2 regions of the Salinicola sp. MIT1003 genome follow, and region 2 is predicted to be linked to the other one. Evidence: predicted binding sites of a transcription regulator. Region 2 holds the regulator's gene; the other holds the start of a gene.
The links. The regulator LexA, encoded in region 2, represses DNA repair genes until DNA is damaged. The targets are predictions, from matches to a motif close to TACTGTNTANNTANACAGTA.
Positions count from the first base shown of each region.

Region 1: a site for LexA is predicted at 4,356-4,375, ahead of BC443_RS12615 (PA0069 family radical SAM protein). Genes of this name have one in related genera too.

Region 1 covers NZ_MCAP01000033.1:139,622-148,455, reverse strand. The annotation lists gene BC443_RS12635 (glycerophosphodiester phosphodiesterase family protein) at 1-11, shown strand, start outside; gene BC443_RS12630 (MotA/TolQ/ExbB proton channel family protein) at 152-970, shown strand; gene BC443_RS19110 (OmpA family protein) at 967-1,824, shown strand; cobalamin riboswitch at 1,916-2,200, shown strand; gene BC443_RS12620 (TonB-dependent receptor) at 2,386-4,239, shown strand; gene BC443_RS12615 (PA0069 family radical SAM protein) at 4,392-5,465, shown strand; gene BC443_RS12610 (universal stress protein) at 5,619-6,083, shown strand; gene BC443_RS12605 (HAD-IC family P-type ATPase) at 6,218-8,834, opposite strand, start outside.
Region 2 covers NZ_MCAP01000004.1:27,894-36,727, reverse strand. The annotation lists gene ppsA (phosphoenolpyruvate synthase) at 1-2,101, opposite strand, end outside; gene BC443_RS01955 (pyruvate, water dikinase regulatory protein) at 2,379-3,212, shown strand; gene BC443_RS01950 (hypoxanthine-guanine phosphoribosyltransferase) at 3,301-3,873, opposite strand; gene nagZ (beta-N-acetylhexosaminidase) at 3,949-4,965, opposite strand; gene BC443_RS01940 (TetR/AcrR family transcriptional regulator) at 5,053-5,721, opposite strand; gene lexA (transcriptional repressor LexA) at 5,959-6,612, shown strand; gene dinB (DNA polymerase IV) at 6,632-7,705, shown strand; gene purU (formyltetrahydrofolate deformylase) at 7,723-8,571, opposite strand.

The sequences.
Region 1 (8,834 bases), on a different contig from region 2:
AAGACGCCTGAGATTGGTCGCGTCGATCACCGCTCGCCGATGCATCCCGTCGACAATAAGCGCCTGATACACGCGCCAATTAGCGCCTTTGACGGTGGAGCCCCGGGCTTAAGATGGGCACCATGCCCGTTCACCAGGTTGCGAGCCGTTCATGAATCCTTCCACGCTCATCGGCATCATCGCCAGTGCTCTGCTGCTGGCGACCGTCGTGCTGTTCACTGCCCAGGCCCCGAGTAGCTTCTTCAACCTGCCGGGGTTGGCGATCGTGCTCACCGGCACGCTGGCGGCCAGTTTCATCAGCTACCCCCTTCAGGAGATGCAGCGGCTGTGCCGCCAGGTCGCCGTGGTGTTCCGGCGCGAACCCCAGGCCAGCGAACTGGAAAACGATCTGGATCAGTTGATCGACATGTCCCGCCACTGGAGCCGCGGCAACATCCGCGCCATCGAAGGCGCGCTGGAGAGCACCACCAACCCCTTCCTGCGCACCGGCATGCAGATGGTGATTGCCAATACCCGCGAGGAAGAGATTCGCGAAATGCTTCGCTGGCGCATGGTGCGAGTCAAGGCCAAGGAGCGAGCCGAAGCGCAGATCCTGCGAACCATGGCCGTCTACGCGCCGGCCTTTGGCATGCTCGGTACCCTGGTCGGGCTGATCAACATGCTCGAGGTGATCCAGGCCGGTGACCTGGCGGTAATCGGGCCGCGTCTGGCGGTGGCGTTGATGTCCACCTTCTACGGCATCCTGCTCGCCAACCTGGTGTTCAAGCCGATCGCGGTCAAGCTCGAACGCCGCACCGAGGCCCGGCTGATGGCCATGACGCTGATCCTGGAAGGCGTCGTCATGGTCAGCAAGCGCCGCCTGCCGTCGTTCATCGAAGAGGCCCTGAACACCTACCGCGCCGAGCACCGCGACGAGATGCGCGATGCCCGCCGACCGCAGAGCGCCGACGCGTCGGTCGAGTCCGCATGAGCCAGGCCGCGATCTCCCCCGGCGGCCCCTTTGCCGACCTGCTGTTCGACGATGATCCCCTGGTCGACAGCGGGCGGAGCAGCGAGAGCGATTCGTGGCTGATGAGCTACCTCGACATGCTCATGCTGCTGATCACGTTCTTCGTGCTGATGCTGGCGCTCTACGGCGGCCAGCTCATCGACCGGGACGCGGCCGGGGCGCCGCCCGTCACGGCGCTGCCGCTGCACATCCCGGCGTTGAAGCCGCCGCCAAGACTGCCGCTGGCCGACATCGGTGAATTCTATCAGCCGCCGCGTCAGCTCAAGCCGGCGCCACTGGCGAGCGATACCGGCTTCTACTCGCCCGCACCGAAGCCGGCGCCTGCCGAGATCTTCGCCATGCCACCGCTGGCGTTCAGCGTGCCGCTGTTCGACCTGCCCGATCCCGAACCAGCGCCCGTATTGCCGCAGATCGACGGTGTCGAGGTCACCGCGATTCCCCACGGCTTCAACCTGCGCATTCAGGATCACCTGCTGTTCGACAGCAGCGCCGTCGGGCTCAGCGATAGCGGCAGGCAACTGGTCGAAAAGCTGATCCCGATGCTGCAGGAGTTCAAGGGCACCATCTCCGTCGAAGGCCATACCGACAGCGTACCGATCTCGACCTCCCGCTTCCCCTCCAACTGGGAACTGTCGGCGGCGCGCGCCTCGGCGGTGGTGCGCGTGTTGCGCCAGGCCGGCCTCGATGGCGAGCGGCTGCGAGCGATCGGCTATGCCTCGACGCACCCGCTGGCCAGCAACCACACCCCGGCCGGCCGCGCCAGCAACCGCCGCGTGGAGCTGGTACTGCAGGAGCCCAGCTCGCCGACACCGTGACGGCTCGCGCCGTCGCGGGGTTGCCGCTGCCCGATCCATCACGAAGGCCCCAGCGCCGATTGCCTGATCCGGAATTCACTTGTCGCGTGGAAGCTGCGACAATCCGGCGCGTCGAGAGACGTGTGCTCGGGAAGCGGGTGAGAACCCCGCACTGCCCCCGCAACGGTAATTGCGTTAGAAAACATAGCGTTTTCTTCGACACCACCGGATGCGCCGTCAGGCCATCCAGCCACTGTGATCGCATGGACTGCCCTTCGAGGGAACTTCAAGGGAACGTCCATCGACATGGGAAGGCGTGCGTGTCGGATGACCCAGGGTCTATCGCCCGGGTCATCGCGCGAGAGTCCGGAGACCGGCGCGTTTCTCTTCACTGGTTGATGCGGAGGGCTCATCCAGTGGCGGCTCCCCCTGCCCGGATTCCATGGCGTCCGAGGCGGGCATCGTCACGTCCGTCCTCCCATTGCGTATTCGTTCGGTACTCGTTTCGAGTACTCCGTGTCATCGCGTCCGGCCCCAGCGCCGGTGAATCGCGGGGCACAACGCAGTTGGGGATCACATTACATGCGTTACAAGAAGAATACCGTCGCCTCGGGCGTCGCGCTCGCCATGGCCATGGCCACGCTGTCGGCCCAGGCCCAGCAACACGTCGAAGACCGGCAGCAGCTCGGCGACGTCCAGGTCACCGCCAATCGCCTGCCGCAATCACAGGCCGACGTTCTGGCCAGCACCACCATCATCGATCGCGACGAGATCGAACGCAGCCAGGCCAATAGCGTGGTCGAGCTGCTGCAAAACCGTGCCGGTATCGAAGTCGTGCAGACCGGAACGCCAGGCGGTCTGACTACCCTGTTCATGCGCGGTAGCGAGTCCGATCACACCCTGGTGCTCGTGGACGGTGTTCGCGTGACATCGGCAACGAGTGGCGGCGCCAGCCTGGAGTTCCTGCCGGTCGACGCCATCGAGCGCATCGAGGTCGTGCGCGGCCCGCGCGCCGCGACCTACGGCTCGGATGCCATCGGCGGCGTCATCCAGATATTCACTCGCAACGGCGGTGCGGGCACTCACGGCTCCCTCGACCTCAGGGCCGGGGAACACGGCACGTCCAGGCAGAGCGCGCACGTCTCCGCCGGGGACACCGACACGCGACTCAACGCGACAGTCTTCCATCGCGACAGCGACGGCTTCAATGCCACTTCCTCCGACACCAGCGGCGAGCGCGACGGGTTCCGCCGCGCGGGCGGACAGTTGGGACTGGCCCACAGATTCAGCGACCGTGTCGACCTCAACCTGAGCGCCATGCGCGAAGACTTCGACGCCGACTACGACAACTGCTCCTACCCGGCCTCTGCCGACTGCCGGACCGAAGGCTATCTCCAGACCTTCGGGGCACAGCTCGATGTCGCGCTCGAGTCCGACTGGGACATGATCGTCACCGGCGGCCACTTCGATGAACAGCGCGACGAGCACTACGACGGCGTCCGCAACAGTCGTATCGAGTCGCATCGCAACGAGCTCGGCCTCCAGCACCGCTTCACGCGCAGCAACGGCGTGGATTCCCTCGGCGTCGACTATCGAGAGGAAAGCATCGACTATGACGACTATGCCGCTGGCTCGAGCTATCAGAAAGACAGCCGGGAAAACTACGGCATCTACGGCTCGATGCAGCGTCGCTACGGAGACCACGAGCTCACGGGATCGCTACGCTACGATGACGATTCCCGCTTCGGCGACAAGACCACCGGCAACGCCGGCTACGCCTACCACCTGACGGCGGCGCAGCGCATCGGGCTGAGCTACGGCACCGCCTTCAAGGCGCCGAACCTGATCGATCTCTACGGCCCCTATGGCACCAATCCCGACCTGGACGCCGAGACGTCCAGGACCTGGGAAGCTTTCTGGGCGATGGACCAACAGGCCTGGAATGCCCGCGTGACGGCGTTCGAGAGCCGTATGGACGACCTTATCACTTACGACAACGCCACTTTCATTCCCTATAACGTCAACGAATCCAGGATCCGTGGCGTCGAGCTGAGTGGCGGCTGGGAGCGTGGCGGTCTCGATCTGCGCGCCAGTCTCACCTATCAGGACCCGGAGAACCGCGAGACCGGAGAGCGACTCCAGCGTCGCGCCCACGTCTTTGGTCGCCTGGATGCCGATTACGCCGTGGCGGACTGGTCCTTTGGCGGCACTCTGAGAGCTGCAGGCGACCGTCGTGACGTACAGTTCGATGCGCCCTACGGCCCTACCACTACCTCCGGCTACGGCGTCGTCGATCTGCGCACGGCCTGGCAAGTCACGCCGACCGTCGAGCTGTCGGCCAAGCTGGAGAACGCCTTCGACAAGGATTACCAACTGGTCGATGGCTACAACACCCAGGACCGTTACCTCGAAGGCGGCGTAAAACTCAGCTTCTAACCGCTTTCTCCTTCAGCGGCGCCGATACCACGGCGCCGCCTCTTCCCTCTTCCCTCTTCCCTCTTCCCTCTTCCCTCTTCCCTCTTAAACAGTTTCTCCCCGGCTGCGTGGAGTGATACTGTATATATAAACAGTCATCAGGAGTCGCTGCCATGTCGTCTCCCTCTCGACCCGGCCCGTTGAAAGGCCGCGGCGCGACCTACAACCCGGACAACCGTTTCCAGCCGACGCATAGCACCGTCGAGGACGACGGCTGGTGGCAGGAGGCGTTGCCGGAGCGCATCTCGACCCACGTGCAGTTCGAGGCGCCGCGCTCGGCGCTTTCCTGGAATCAGTCGCCGGACCTGGGCTTCGACCGCTCGCTCAACCCCTATCGCGGCTGCGAGCATGGCTGCATCTACTGCTATGCCCGCCCCAGCCACGCCTATTGGGATCTGTCGCCCGGCATCGATTTCGAGACGCGCCTGATCGCCAAGACCGGCATGGCGGATCGATTGCGCGAGGAGCTGTGCAAACCGGGTTATGTCTGCCGGCCGATCAATCTCTCCGGCAACACCGACTGCTACCAGCCGATCGAGGCGCAGCACGGCACGACGCGTTCGCTGCTGGAGCTGCTGCTGGCGTGCCGCCACCCGGTCACGCTGGTGACCAAGAGCGCGCTGATTCTGCGCGATCGGGAACTGCTCGCCGAGATGGCGCGCGAGCGGCTGGTCCGGGTGTTCGTCAGCCTGACGTCGCTCGACAACGAACTGAAACGCACCCTGGAGCCGCGCACTGCCTCTCCCGCGGCACGGCTCAAGGTCATTCGGGAGCTGCATGAAGCCGGGGTACCGGTGGGTGTGCTGGTGGCGCCGGTAATCCCCGCCATCAACGACAGCGAGATCGAGACGCTGCTGACTCGTGCCGCCGACGCCGGCGCCCGCACCGCCAGCTGGACGCTGTTGCGATTGCCCCGCGAGGTGGCGCCGCTGTTCGAAGCCTGGCTCGAGGAGCACTACCCGGAGCGCGCGGGCAAGGTGATGAGCCTGATCCGCCAATCCCGCGGGGGCCAAAGCAACGACAGCCGCTTCGGCCACCGCATGCACGGCGACGGCTTGTTCGTGGACATGATCGGCCAGCGTTTTCGCCGGGCGGCCTCTCGCCTGGGGCTGGAACGGCGCGCCGATCTGGGCCTGGACACCACGCGATTCCGTGCGCCTCATGCCCAGCAGGATCTGTTCGGTTGATGTCTCCTGTCTGGCCGACATGACCAGGAGGCATGCCGTCCACGGGCTATTCGATGCTTTCTTGATACAGGTCAAGCTGAACAGTGGTCGAGCGGATAACTTGGCTCAAGCAAGCCAAGTTCGTAACCCATCGCCCTCTGCGAGGTACGCGCCATGTTCAGCTCACTGCTGGTCCCGATCGATGGATCGGAAGACTCCCACGCCGCGCTCAAGATCGCCTGCCAACTGGCGGCTCCGGTTCAAGGCAAGATCCATGTATTGAACGTGCGCGATCCCTATCCTGATCTCCATCAGGGTGAAATGTTGACCGTCGCGGCCGCGATCAAGGCAGTTTCGGTAGAGCTCGCCGAAAAGGAGGGAGAAGCGATCATCGCGGAGGCGCTGAGAGAGATTACCTCCATGCCAGGCTACGAAAACGAGTTCGATACCTTGGTCAAGCAAGGCTCGCCAGCCGAGGTGATTATCGAAGAAGCCAAGCGACTCGAGGTGGATGCCATCATCATGGGTAGCCGAGGGCTCAGTGACATCAAAGGGTTGCTGGTCGGCAGCGTGTCGCACAAGGTCACCCATGTCGCCCACTGCATGGTCATCAGCATCCATCAGCGCCGTGCCGGGTAAAAAATCCATCTCCCCTTTCTGCTCTGCGACGTCGGGCGACAACAACGCCAATAGCCCGACGTTTTGCAGGCCGACACGAAATCCGCGTCCGCGGTATCCGGCGTTTGCCAGAAACAGCCGAAGGTCGGTTTCCATCAGCGTATTGCCTCTTGCTCGTCGGATGGTGGGGTATCGTCACGACGGCCCGTCTTGAATTTGCGCCGCAGTTGCCTTTCGGTCTCCACCGCCAGCAGCAGCAAAACGGCCACGGCCAGAATCGCCATCCCGTCGAGGAGCGGAATGGTGCGGGTTTCGAACACCGCCTGTACCGGAGGCAGCCAGTTCATGGCGCACTGCGCCGCCACGACGATACCGATGGCCACCCAGAGCGCCCGGGTACCGCGCAGGATCCGCAGGCTGAAGGCCGAGTCGTGAATACTGCGGATGAAGAACAGGTGACTGATTTCCATCGCGATCAGGGTATTCATCGCCATGGTGCGCGCCAGCGCGATGTCGTGGCCCCGCTCGATGGCCCAGGCGTAGATACCGAACGTGCCCAGCAGAAAGAGCGCCGTCACCAGCCCGATATGCCATAGCCAGGCCAGCCCCAGCAGCGGCGCATCGGACGAGCGTGGCGGACGCTGCATCGCACCCGTCTCGCCGGACTCGAAGGCCAGGGCAAGACCCAGCGTGACGGTCGTGATCAGGTTGACCCAGAGAATCTGCACCGGCGTGACCGGCAATACCATGCCAAACAGCAGCGCCGTCACGATGGTGGCGGCCTCGCCCGCATCGGTCGGCAAGGTCCAGGCGATCACCCGTACGATCTTGTCGTAGACGTTGCGGCCTTCACGCACCGCCGCCACGATGGAGGCAAAGTTGTCGTCGGCCAGCACGATATCGGCCGCCTCCCGCGCCGCTTCGCTGCCCTTGCGCCCCATGGCGATGCCGACATCGGCACGCTTGAGCGCCGGGGCATCGTTGACCCCGTCGCCGGTCATCGCCACGGTCATGCCTCGCGCCTGCAGTGCCATGACCAGCCGCAGCTTGTGCTCGGGACTGGTGCGGGCAAAGACATCCGTTTCCATTGCCGCCGCGCTGAGCTCGTCATCGCTCATCGTCTCCAGTTCTGCACCGGTGATGACCCGCCGGGTGCGCTCCAGCCCGATCATCTGCCCAATGGCCGCCGCGGTGGCGGCGTGATCGCCGGTGATCATGCGCACACCGATCCCCGCACGCCGGCATTCGGCAATGGCGGCCACGGCCTCCGGGCGCGGCGGATCCATCAAGGCGACCAGCCCCAGCAGAATGATGCCGCCTTCCACATCGGCGCGGGAGAGCACGGTCTGCGAGACCGGCACCCTGCGTGTCGCCAGGGCCAGCACTCGCAGGCCACGGCCAGCCAACTGCTCGACCTGGGCGTGCCACCAGGCGTGCTCCAGTATCGCCTCCCCGCCCTCAGCGGTGCGAACTCGACTGCACATCGCCAGCACCCGCTCCGGGGCGCCCTTGATGAACAGGCGGGCGTGGCGCTCGTGATCGTGATGCAGGGTCGCCATGTAGCGATGTTCGGCATCGAACGGCAATACGTCGGTACGTACCCAGCAGCGCTGGGCTTCGGGGCGGCTCATCCCCATTCGCGCAGCCAGCGTCAGCAGCGCGCCCTCCATAGGATCGCCCTCGACCCGCCAGATACCGTCGCTGTGCTGCAGCGCGGCGTCGTTGCACAGCACCGCGACCCACGCCAGTTCCCGCAGCCGCAGGCTGGCCTGAAGATCGATGGGCGCAGCCCCCTGGATCGCCCCATCCGGCGCGTACCCCACGCCATCGATGGTGAAGCGCTCATCCACGGTCACCAGTTCGGTGGCCACCATTTCGTTGCGCGTCAGCGTGCCGGTCTTGTCCGTGCAGATGACCGAGACACTGCTCAGCGTCTCGATCGCCGGCAGATGGCGTACCAGGGCGTTGCGCCGCGCCATTGCCTGGGCCCCCAGCGCCAGCGTGATGGTCAGTACCGCCGGCAGCCCTTCCGGAATCGCCGCCACCGACAGCCCCACGACAGCGGTGAACAGCTCGCCGAAGGGGTAATCCCAGAGGAAGTGGCCCAACGCCATCACGGCAGCCGCCAGCATCAAAATGATCAGTGTCAGCCAGCGGGCAAAGCTATTCATCTGCCTGACCAGCGGCGTGGTCCTGGGCGTGACATGGGCCAGCAGCCGGCTGATCCGGCCCATCTCGGTGGCGATGCCCGTCGCCACCACGACGCCCAGCCCCTGACCGCCGACCACCAGCGTGCCGCCGAAGGCCATGCAGCCACGTTCGGCCAGCGCCATCCAGGCGGGAACCGGGTCGGTATGTTTTTCCACCGCCGTCGATTCGCCGGTGAGCATCGATTCCTGAATGCTCAGCCCATGACTTTGCAAAAGCCGCAGATCGGCGGGGATCCGATCCCCGGCTTCCAGCAGCACGATGTCCCCGGGCACCAGGGTCTCGACTTTCACCCGGCACCGCCCGCCGTCGCGCAGCACCGTCGCGTATGGCGCCAGCAGTTCCTGTATGGCGGCCAGCGCCCGCTCGGCACGATGCTCCTGAATCAGACCGATGACGGCATTGATGACGACGACGGCCAGAATGACCGTCGTATCCACGACATGACCGAGCAGTGTCGTGATCAGCGCCGACCCCAGCAGCACGTAGATCAGCACGTTGTGGAACTGGGACAGGAACAGCCTGGTCAGGCTGCGCTTCGGAGGCGCCGGCAACCGGTTTGCC
Region 2 (8,834 bases):
CGTTGGAGCCAATGGAGAAGCCGTCGAAGTGCTCGAGGAACTCGTCGGCCAGCAGCGCGTTGGACGGCAGCTCGCACATCATGATGATCTTGAGAGCGTTCTCTCCACGCTTGAGACCATTGGCTTCGAGCAGATCGACGACGGCCTTGCCTTCGGCGGGCGTGCGCACGAACGGCACCATGATCTCGACGTTGTTCAGTCCCATCTCGTCGCGAACGCGCTTCAAGGCCCGGCACTCCAGCTCGAAACAGGCGCGGAAATCGTCGGAGATGTAGCGCGAGGCGCCACGGAAGCCGAGCATCGGATTCTCTTCGCCCGGCTCGTAGAGTTTGCCGCCGATCAGATTCTCGTATTCGTTGGACTTGAAGTCCGACAGCCGCACGATCACGCGCTTGGGATAGAACGCCGCCGCCAGGGTGGAGATCCCCTCGACGAGCCGGTCGACATAGAAGCTGACCGGATCGGCATAGCCTGCCGTGCGGAGATCGATGGTCTGCTGCAGGTCAGGCGAGAGCTTGTCGTAGTCCATCAACGCCCGCGGATGCACCCCGATCATGCGATTGATGATGAACTCCAGCCGCGCCAGCCCGATACCTTCGTTGGGCAGCCCCGCGAAGGCGAAGGCCCGGTCCGGATTGCCAACGTTCATCATGATCTTGAACGGAATTTCCGGCATGGCGTCGACGCTGGTGGTCTGGCAGTCGAATTCGAGCTTGCCCTGATAGACATGGCCGGTGTCGCCCTCGGCGCAGGAGACGGTCACCTCGATGTCGTCTTCCAGCAGTTCGGTGGCATCGCCGCAGCCGACTACCGCCGGGATGCCCAGTTCGCGGGCGATGATCGCCGCGTGACAGGTTCGACCACCGCGATTGGTGACGATGGCGGAGGCCCGCTTCATGATCGGCTCCCAGTCGGGATCGGTCATGTCGGTCACCAGCACGTCGCCGGTCTGCACCTTGTGCATGTCTTCCGGCGATTCCACTAGCTTGACCTTGCCTTGGCCAATGCGCTGACCGATGGCGCGGCCATCGACCAGCACGCGGCTCTTGCTCTTGAGCGTGAACCGCTCCAGCGTGCCGCCTTCCAGATTCGACACCACCGTTTCCGGCCGGGCCTGGACGATGTAGAGCTTGCCGTCGTCGCCGTCACGCGCCCATTCGATATCCATCGGCCGACCATAGTGCTGTTCGATGGTCACGGCCTGGCGCGCCAGCTCCATCACGTCTTCATCGCTCAGGCAGAACCGCTGACGGTCCGCATGGGCGACATCGACGGTCTTGACCGACCGCCCCGCCGCGGCGTCATCGGTGTAGACCATCTTGATCCGCTTGGAACCCAGCGTACGGCGCAGCACGGCAGGCCTGCCGGCGGCCAGTGTCGGCTTGTGAACGTAGAACTCGTCAGGGTTGACCGCGCCCTGCACGACCGTCTCGCCCAGCCCCCAGGCACCGGTGACGAAAACCGCATCCCGATAGCCGGATTCGGTGTCAAGCGTGAACATCACGCCGGACGCTGCCGTCTCGGAGCGCACCATTTTCTGCACACCGGCGGAAAGCGCCACGTTCTCGTGAGCGTAGCCGCGGTGGACACGATAGGAGATGGCGCGGTCGTTGAACAGCGAGGCAAAGACTTCGTGGACCGCCCGCTTGACGTTGTCGAAGCCGTCGATATTGAGAAAGGTTTCCTGCTGCCCGGCGAACGAGGCATCGGGCAGATCCTCTGCCGTCGCCGAAGAGCGCACCGCCACCTTGAGATTGGGGTGCTTCGCCTGCAGCGTCTGATAGGCGTCGGCCAGCGCACTTTCGAAGGCGGGCGGCAACGGCGTGTCGATCACCCACTGCCGGACTTTCTCACCCACTTTGGCCAGCATTTCGGTGTCGTCGACGTCGAGCCTGGCGAGCTCTGCGTTGATTCGATCGTTCAAGCCGTCATGGGCCAGAAATTCGCGATAGGCATGCGCCGTGGTCGCGAACCCGCCCGGCACGGTGACGCCAGCGTCCGCCAGGTTGGAGATCATCTCTCCCAGCGACGCATTCTTGCCACCGACGCGCTCGACGTCGGACATTCCCAATTGCTCGAAAGTGATGATGAACGGTTCCAAAGTCATCTCCTGGTCGTCTCGTCCGGCCATGGTCCACGGACCTTCTTCAACGGTATATGGCGCGTTCCGCTGCACCTCGATGGGCCAGAAGCTAACAGGCGATTTTCGGCTTAGCCAGAAGTTTAAGGGCGTAGAGTTTGGAGTATTTCTACAAGAATCCCGAGGTTTTCAGGATTCCTGTAGTCAGCCACGGCAAGCCGCGCCCAGAATGCCAGCGAGTTGCCCGAACAGGGAATTTCGGCCGACAATGAGCCTTCGACACACACGGATGAATGCCATGCCCCGCACTGCTTTCTTCATCTCCGACGGTACCGGCATTACCGCGGAAACGCTCGGTCGCAGCCTGCTCTCGCAATTCGAGAATACGGATTTCATCCAGGTCACCAAGCCCTACATCGACACCCTCGACAAGGCACGTTCGCTGGTCAGCATCATCGAAGCGACCGGCGAACGCGACGGCATGCGCCCCATCGTCATCGATACCATCGTCGACCAGGCGATTCGTGACATCGTCTCCCAGGCATCGGCATTCAAGGTCGATATCTTCTCCACCTTTCTCGCTCCGCTGGAAGAAGAACTGGAGACTCATTCGACCTATACCGTTGGCCGTACGCATGCGATCGGCCGCGACGATGTCTACATGCATCGGATCGAGGCGGTGAATTTCGCGCTGGACAACGACGACGGCGCGCGCACGCACCAGTACCAGGAGGCGGACGTAATCCTGATCGGCGTCTCCCGATGCGGCAAGACGCCGACCTCGCTCTATCTGGCACTGCAGTTCGGCATCCGTGCAGCCAACTATCCATTGACGGAAGACGACCTGGACGACAACGGCATCCTCAACCTGCCGCCATCGCTGGCCAAGCATCGCCATAAGCTGTTCGGGCTGACCATCGATGCTCGTCGGCTATCGGCCATTCGTACCGAACGTCGGCCCGACAGCCGTTACTGCTCGATGGACCAATGCATGCAGGAGATCGGCCAGGCCGAAGCGCTCTACCGGCGTCACAACATTCCCTACATCGATACCACCCGCTTTTCGATCGAGGAGATCTCGACGCGGATGATGAACGAGACCGGACTGCAGAGACGATTCAGCCCGCGCTGAGCGGGCCGAATCGGAGCAGGAGAAGATTGGGAAATGGCAGCCCCCGAGCACGCCGGGCTGGCGATTCGCCAACGGGTCGGGCGTGCCGTCACATCCCCTTGGGCGCGAAGATTCCCGGCGCGTTACGCCAGTACCCCTTGTAGTCCATGCCGAAGCCGAAGACATAGCGGTCGACGACTTCCAGCCCGCAATAGTCGGCCTTGAGATCGGGGGATGCCTTGCGATCGTGACGCTTGTCGACCAGCACCGCTGTCGAAATGCTCGCCGCGCCGGCTTGCCGACAGTAATCCAGGATCGCCGCCAGTGTCGCGCCCTCGTCGAGGATGTCATCGACGATCACCACGTGACGACCGGCCATGGGCACTTCCGGCGACACCCGCCAGAACAGCTCGCCGCCTCGCATCCCGCCGCGATAGCGCGTGGCGTGGAGGTAATCGACTTCCAAGGGAAACCCGAGCCGCGTCAGCAAATGCCCGGTGGTGATCAGACCGCCGTTCATGACGCAGTAGAAAACCGGCAGCTTGTCTCCCAGTTCGCGCGTGATATCGGCCGCCATGCGGTCCAGCGCTCGCTCGACCTGTGCCTGATCGATCAGACAGTCCGCACTGTCCATGACTTCCTGCATCGAGCTCAGGGCATCGATCGGTGGGGATTGAGTCATCGTTTATGATTCACCATGCAATGAGCGGCGGCAGACCATCGGATACTGCCGCCGAAGAACGAAAAACGGTGCACGTCATTCGGATTCGCTGAGCGCTTCCAGACGTACGTGGGTGCGCCGCCACCGGGAGATGGCGGCCAGCGATTCGAGGCTGGGACGCGCGCGTGCATAGCGAAGCTTGGCGATACGCTGGGCCTGTCGGCCTTCGCAGGCAGCAACGACTTCGCGCGCCGCATCGGGCGCGTTGCAGATCACGGCCATGTCGCAGCCGGCGCTCCAGGCAGCCTCGGCCCGCTCGCGGGGCGATCCGGCGGCGTGCGCCGCGGCCATGGTCAGGTCATCCGAAAAGATGGTGCCCTTGAAACCCAGCTCCTCCCTCAGCATGCCGAGCCAACTGGGCGAGAATCCGGCCGGCCGATCATCGAAGGCCGAATAGATGACATGCGCCGGCATGATGCCATCCAGCTTGCCGGCCAGCCGGGCGAAAGGAATCAGATCGTGCTCGCGCAGCTCCGCCAGCGAGCGTGGGTCTTCCGCGACATCGAAGTGGGAATCCTGGCGCACTCCGCCATGGCCGGGAAAATGCTTGCCGATCGCCACCATTCCCGCCTCGTGGAGCCCTTCGATGAACGCGCCAGCCAAGGCTGTCACCACCTCGGGATCCGGCGAAAAACTCCGCGAACCGATGGCCGGCGACTGGTCGTCGTCGAGATCCAGAACCGGGGCAAAGGTCACATCGAAGCCGCAGGCCGCCATCTCCATGCCCAGCAGCCAGCCAGTGTCCTGCGTCAGCGTCAGCGCCGCTTCGGGAGACTCGGCGAATTGCCGCCCCAGCGTGGCCATGGACGGAATTTGTGTCACTCCTTCCTTCAATCGCTGCACCCGACCACCTTCCTGATCGATGGCGACCAGGATATCGGGACGACATTTGCGGATCTGGCCGATCAGCCGTTGGGTAGTGGCAACGTCCGGTGTATTTCGAGCAAACAACAGTACGCCGCCAACCTCTGCACGAGAGATCAACTGCCGCTCTTCATCACGTAGCCGAGTGCCTTCGACATCCAGCATGACCGGACCGAGAGGTTGAGTCATAGCAAACACCTGAGACCATTGAGCGCCCGATTCTAGACGACACGGGGGATGCATGACAGAGGCAGCCCGCTACCGGGGCCCATTGGTCTACTCGGCGGCCGAGCCGAGTTTCTCCAACGACTCGGGTAGCGGCGCCTGCATGCCGGCGACCACCACGGGACGGAGATGCCGGATCAGCTCCCGTATCGACATGTGCTCCTGGTATTCGCTGTCGGCGATATCCCGCAAGGCATCCAGGCCGGACAAGGTAAAGACCACGGTGCCCAGCATGAAATGTAGACGCCAGAATCGCTCGGCGTCGGGAAGATCCGGCGTTGCCAGACGCAGGCACCCCACGAAGCGGCGAAACGTGTCGCCATAGTGTTCCTGGATATAGCGCCGCAGATGGCCCTGGGCCTGCGCATAAGCCAGGCCCAGCAGCTTCATGAATACCTTGAGGCTGTTGCGCTCGGCGGGGACTTCCAGAACCGTGGTGGCGAGCTGTTCCAGCAGGACTTCCAGCGGCACCTGCTTGCCCTGATAGCGGGCTTCCAGGTCATCGAGCGCCGCATTCAAACGTTCCGAGAACGGATCGAGATAACGGGCAAACACCGCCTGAATAAGCGACTTCTTGGATCCGAAATGGTAATTCACCGCAGCCAGATTGACCTTGGCCCGCGTGGTGATGTTGCGCAGCGAGGTTTCAGCGAAACCCTTCTCGGCAAAAAGGACCTCCGCCGTATCGAGAATACGCGTGACGGTATCGGGTTGGGCCATGTCATACCTCGCGCCAGAAAACGGCAACCAGAGAACAGCGACTTAGAACGATTATGATTCTAATCATTCCGCAACGGACGGCACAATCCAGCATTTGATCGGGCCAGGGCCACGCGGCTGCCAACGCGAGCCGCGAAGGACTTCCCACGCCGGCAATGACTGGATACAATTCCAGGCTGTATACATGAACACGCCTGATCGATGACCATAACGATGACACAGGCCCGGGAGAAACCAATGGCGAGACCGCTCACCGCACGGCAGCAAAACGTCTATGACTTCATCGTCAAGACAATGAGCGAATTCGGCTACCCCCCGACGCGGGCCGAAATCGCTCGGGCCCTGGGCTTTCGCTCTCCCAACGCTGCCGAGGAACACCTGCGGGCGCTGGATCGAAAAGGCGTCATCCGCATGATCCCCGGGACTTCCCGCGGTATCCGGCTGCCGGCCAATGGCAACGAAATCGAGCCCGCGGAGTCCCAGCCCCAGTCTCCCGGCTTGCCGATCATCGGCAGCGTGGCCGCCGGTAGCCCGATTCTCGCCACCGAGCATATCGATCGCTACTGCCCATTGCCGGCCGACTACTTTTCACCCAGTGCCGACTACTTTCTTCGCGTGCGCGGCCTCTCGATGAAGGATGCCGGCATCTTCGACGGCGACCTGCTCGCCGTGCACCGCACCCAGCAGATACGCAACGGCCAGATCGTCGTCGCCCGGATAGACGACGAGGTCACCGTTAAGCGCTTCCAGCGCGAGGGCAGTCACGTCACGTTGAGCGCCGAGAATGCCGACTTCGCGCCGATCGTGGTCGATCTCGAACACCAGCATCTGGAGATCGAGGGGCTGGGGGTCGGCGTCATCCGCGGCGGCAACGGCTCCGGCCTGCATTGAGGCGCCCGCCTCCGGTTCCATGCGCAAGATTCTGCATGCCGACTGCGACTGCTTCTATGCTGCCGTGGAAATGCGTGACAATCCTGCCCTGAAAGATATTCCCCTGGCGATCGGCGGTAGCGCCGATCGACGCGGCGTCGTCGCTACCTGCAACTACCCGGCCAGAAAGTACGGCATACACTCCGCGATGCCCACGGCGAGAGCGGTGCGTCTCTGCCCGCAATTGAAAGTGCTGTCGCCAGACTTCAACAAGTATCGCGAAGTCTCGCGACAGATTCAGGCCATCTTTCACGAGCTGACGCCGCTGGTCGAGCCGCTCTCCCTCGACGAGGCCTATCTCGACGTCACGGCGGTCACCCAGTTCCAGGGCAGCGCTACCTGGATGGCCCGCTGGCTCAAGCAAGAGGCGCTCGCGCGAACGGGAATCGTCGTCTCGGTCGGCGCCGCACCCAACAAGTTTCTGGCCAAGATCGCCAGCGACTGGGACAAGCCCGACGGCCTGTTCGTGATCCCGCCGGAGGAAACGGAGTCTTTCATCACCGACCTCCCCGTCAAGAAGCTTCACGGTGTCGGTCCGGCGATGGCCGCCAAACTCGATGCCATGGGAATCGCCAGTTGCCACGACCTGCGAACCCAGCCACTGGACCGGCTACTGGATCAGTTCGGCAAGTTCGGCCGGAGACTGTACGAGCTGGCTCACGGTATCGACGAGCGGCCGGTCAACGTCTCCCGCGAACGCAAATCAGTCAGCGTCGAAACCACCTACGACCACGATCTTCCCGGTCTCGCCGATTGCCACCTGGCGCTGGAGCCTCTGATCGAGAAGCTCCACGACCGCCTGGCACGGCACGGCGACCCGGCCATTGCCAAGCAGTTCGTCAAGGTACGTTTCAATGACTTTGCCAGCACGACGCAGGAGACAGGCGCTCGCGGTATCGTCCACGCACGGTTCCATGAACTGCTGAAGAGCGCCTGGCGTCGGGGAGAGCGGCCGGTTCGGTTGCTGGGCGTGGGGGTACGCCTGATGCCGGAACCGGACCAGCGCCAGCTCGGGCTGTTCGACGACACCGATCCCGGCTCGGTGTCGCCTTGAGCCTCAAGCAATAGGCATCACGAGAACACCACGGTCTTGTTGCCGTGGATGAGTACTCGATCCTGCAGGTGCCAGCGCAATCCCCTAGAGAGCACCGATTTTTCCACGTCACGACCCAGACGCACCAGGTCCTGCGGCGTATGGCAGTGCGATACGCGCTGGATGTCCTGTTCGATGATCGGCCCTGCATCGAGTTCTTCGGTGACATAGTGGCAGGTCGCGCCGATCAGCTTGACGCCACGTTCGAACGCCTGATGGTAGGGCTTGGCGCCGGCGAAAGACGGCAGAAAGCTGTGATGGATATTGATCACGCGGCCGGCATAGCGCTGGCAGATATCCGGCGGCAGGATCTGCATGTAGCGGGCAAGGACCACACTGTCCGCTTCGGCCTCCTCGATCAGGCGTTCGGTACGGGCGAAGGCGGGAGCCTTGTCCCGAGGGTCGACCGGCACATGATGGAACGGGATGCCGTGCCACGCCACCAAAGGCCGCAGGTCCTCGTGATTGGAGATCACACAAGGAATATCACAGTCGAGCTCCCCGGCCGACCAGCGGTAGAGCAGATCGACCAGACAGTGGGATTCCCGCGACACCATGATCACCACTCGCGGGCGATGGGCGGAATCGCTCAGTCGCCAGTCCATCTCGAACTCACCGGCAATGGGCGCGAATGAAGCCCGGAAAGCGTCGGCACTCAAGGCGTTGGACTGGATATCGTAACGCATGAAAAAGCGCCCCGTATCCAGATCGGAGTGCTGATTGGCTTCGATGATCGAGCCGTTCTGGGCAGCGATGAAACCCGACACACGCGAAACGATACCCACGCGATCGGGGCAGGAAACGATCAAACGGTAATTGTGCGGCATGGCTCTCGGAAATACTCTTTGCAAATACGCTTTGAATCGAAAATATGCGTTGGCTCGAAAACAAGCCTTGATTCGAAAATACGCGTTGACTCGAAAACACGCCCTGGTTCGGAAACACCCTGAAACCCCGTTCAGCGCCCCGACATGGCCTGCCACGTCAATGAGAGCGGCATTGTACCCCAATGCCGAGCGCCAGCCAGCGCCGCGATGGGTTTGAGCGGGTCGAGAGGCATGACTTATAGTGAAGCCAGATTTCACCCTTT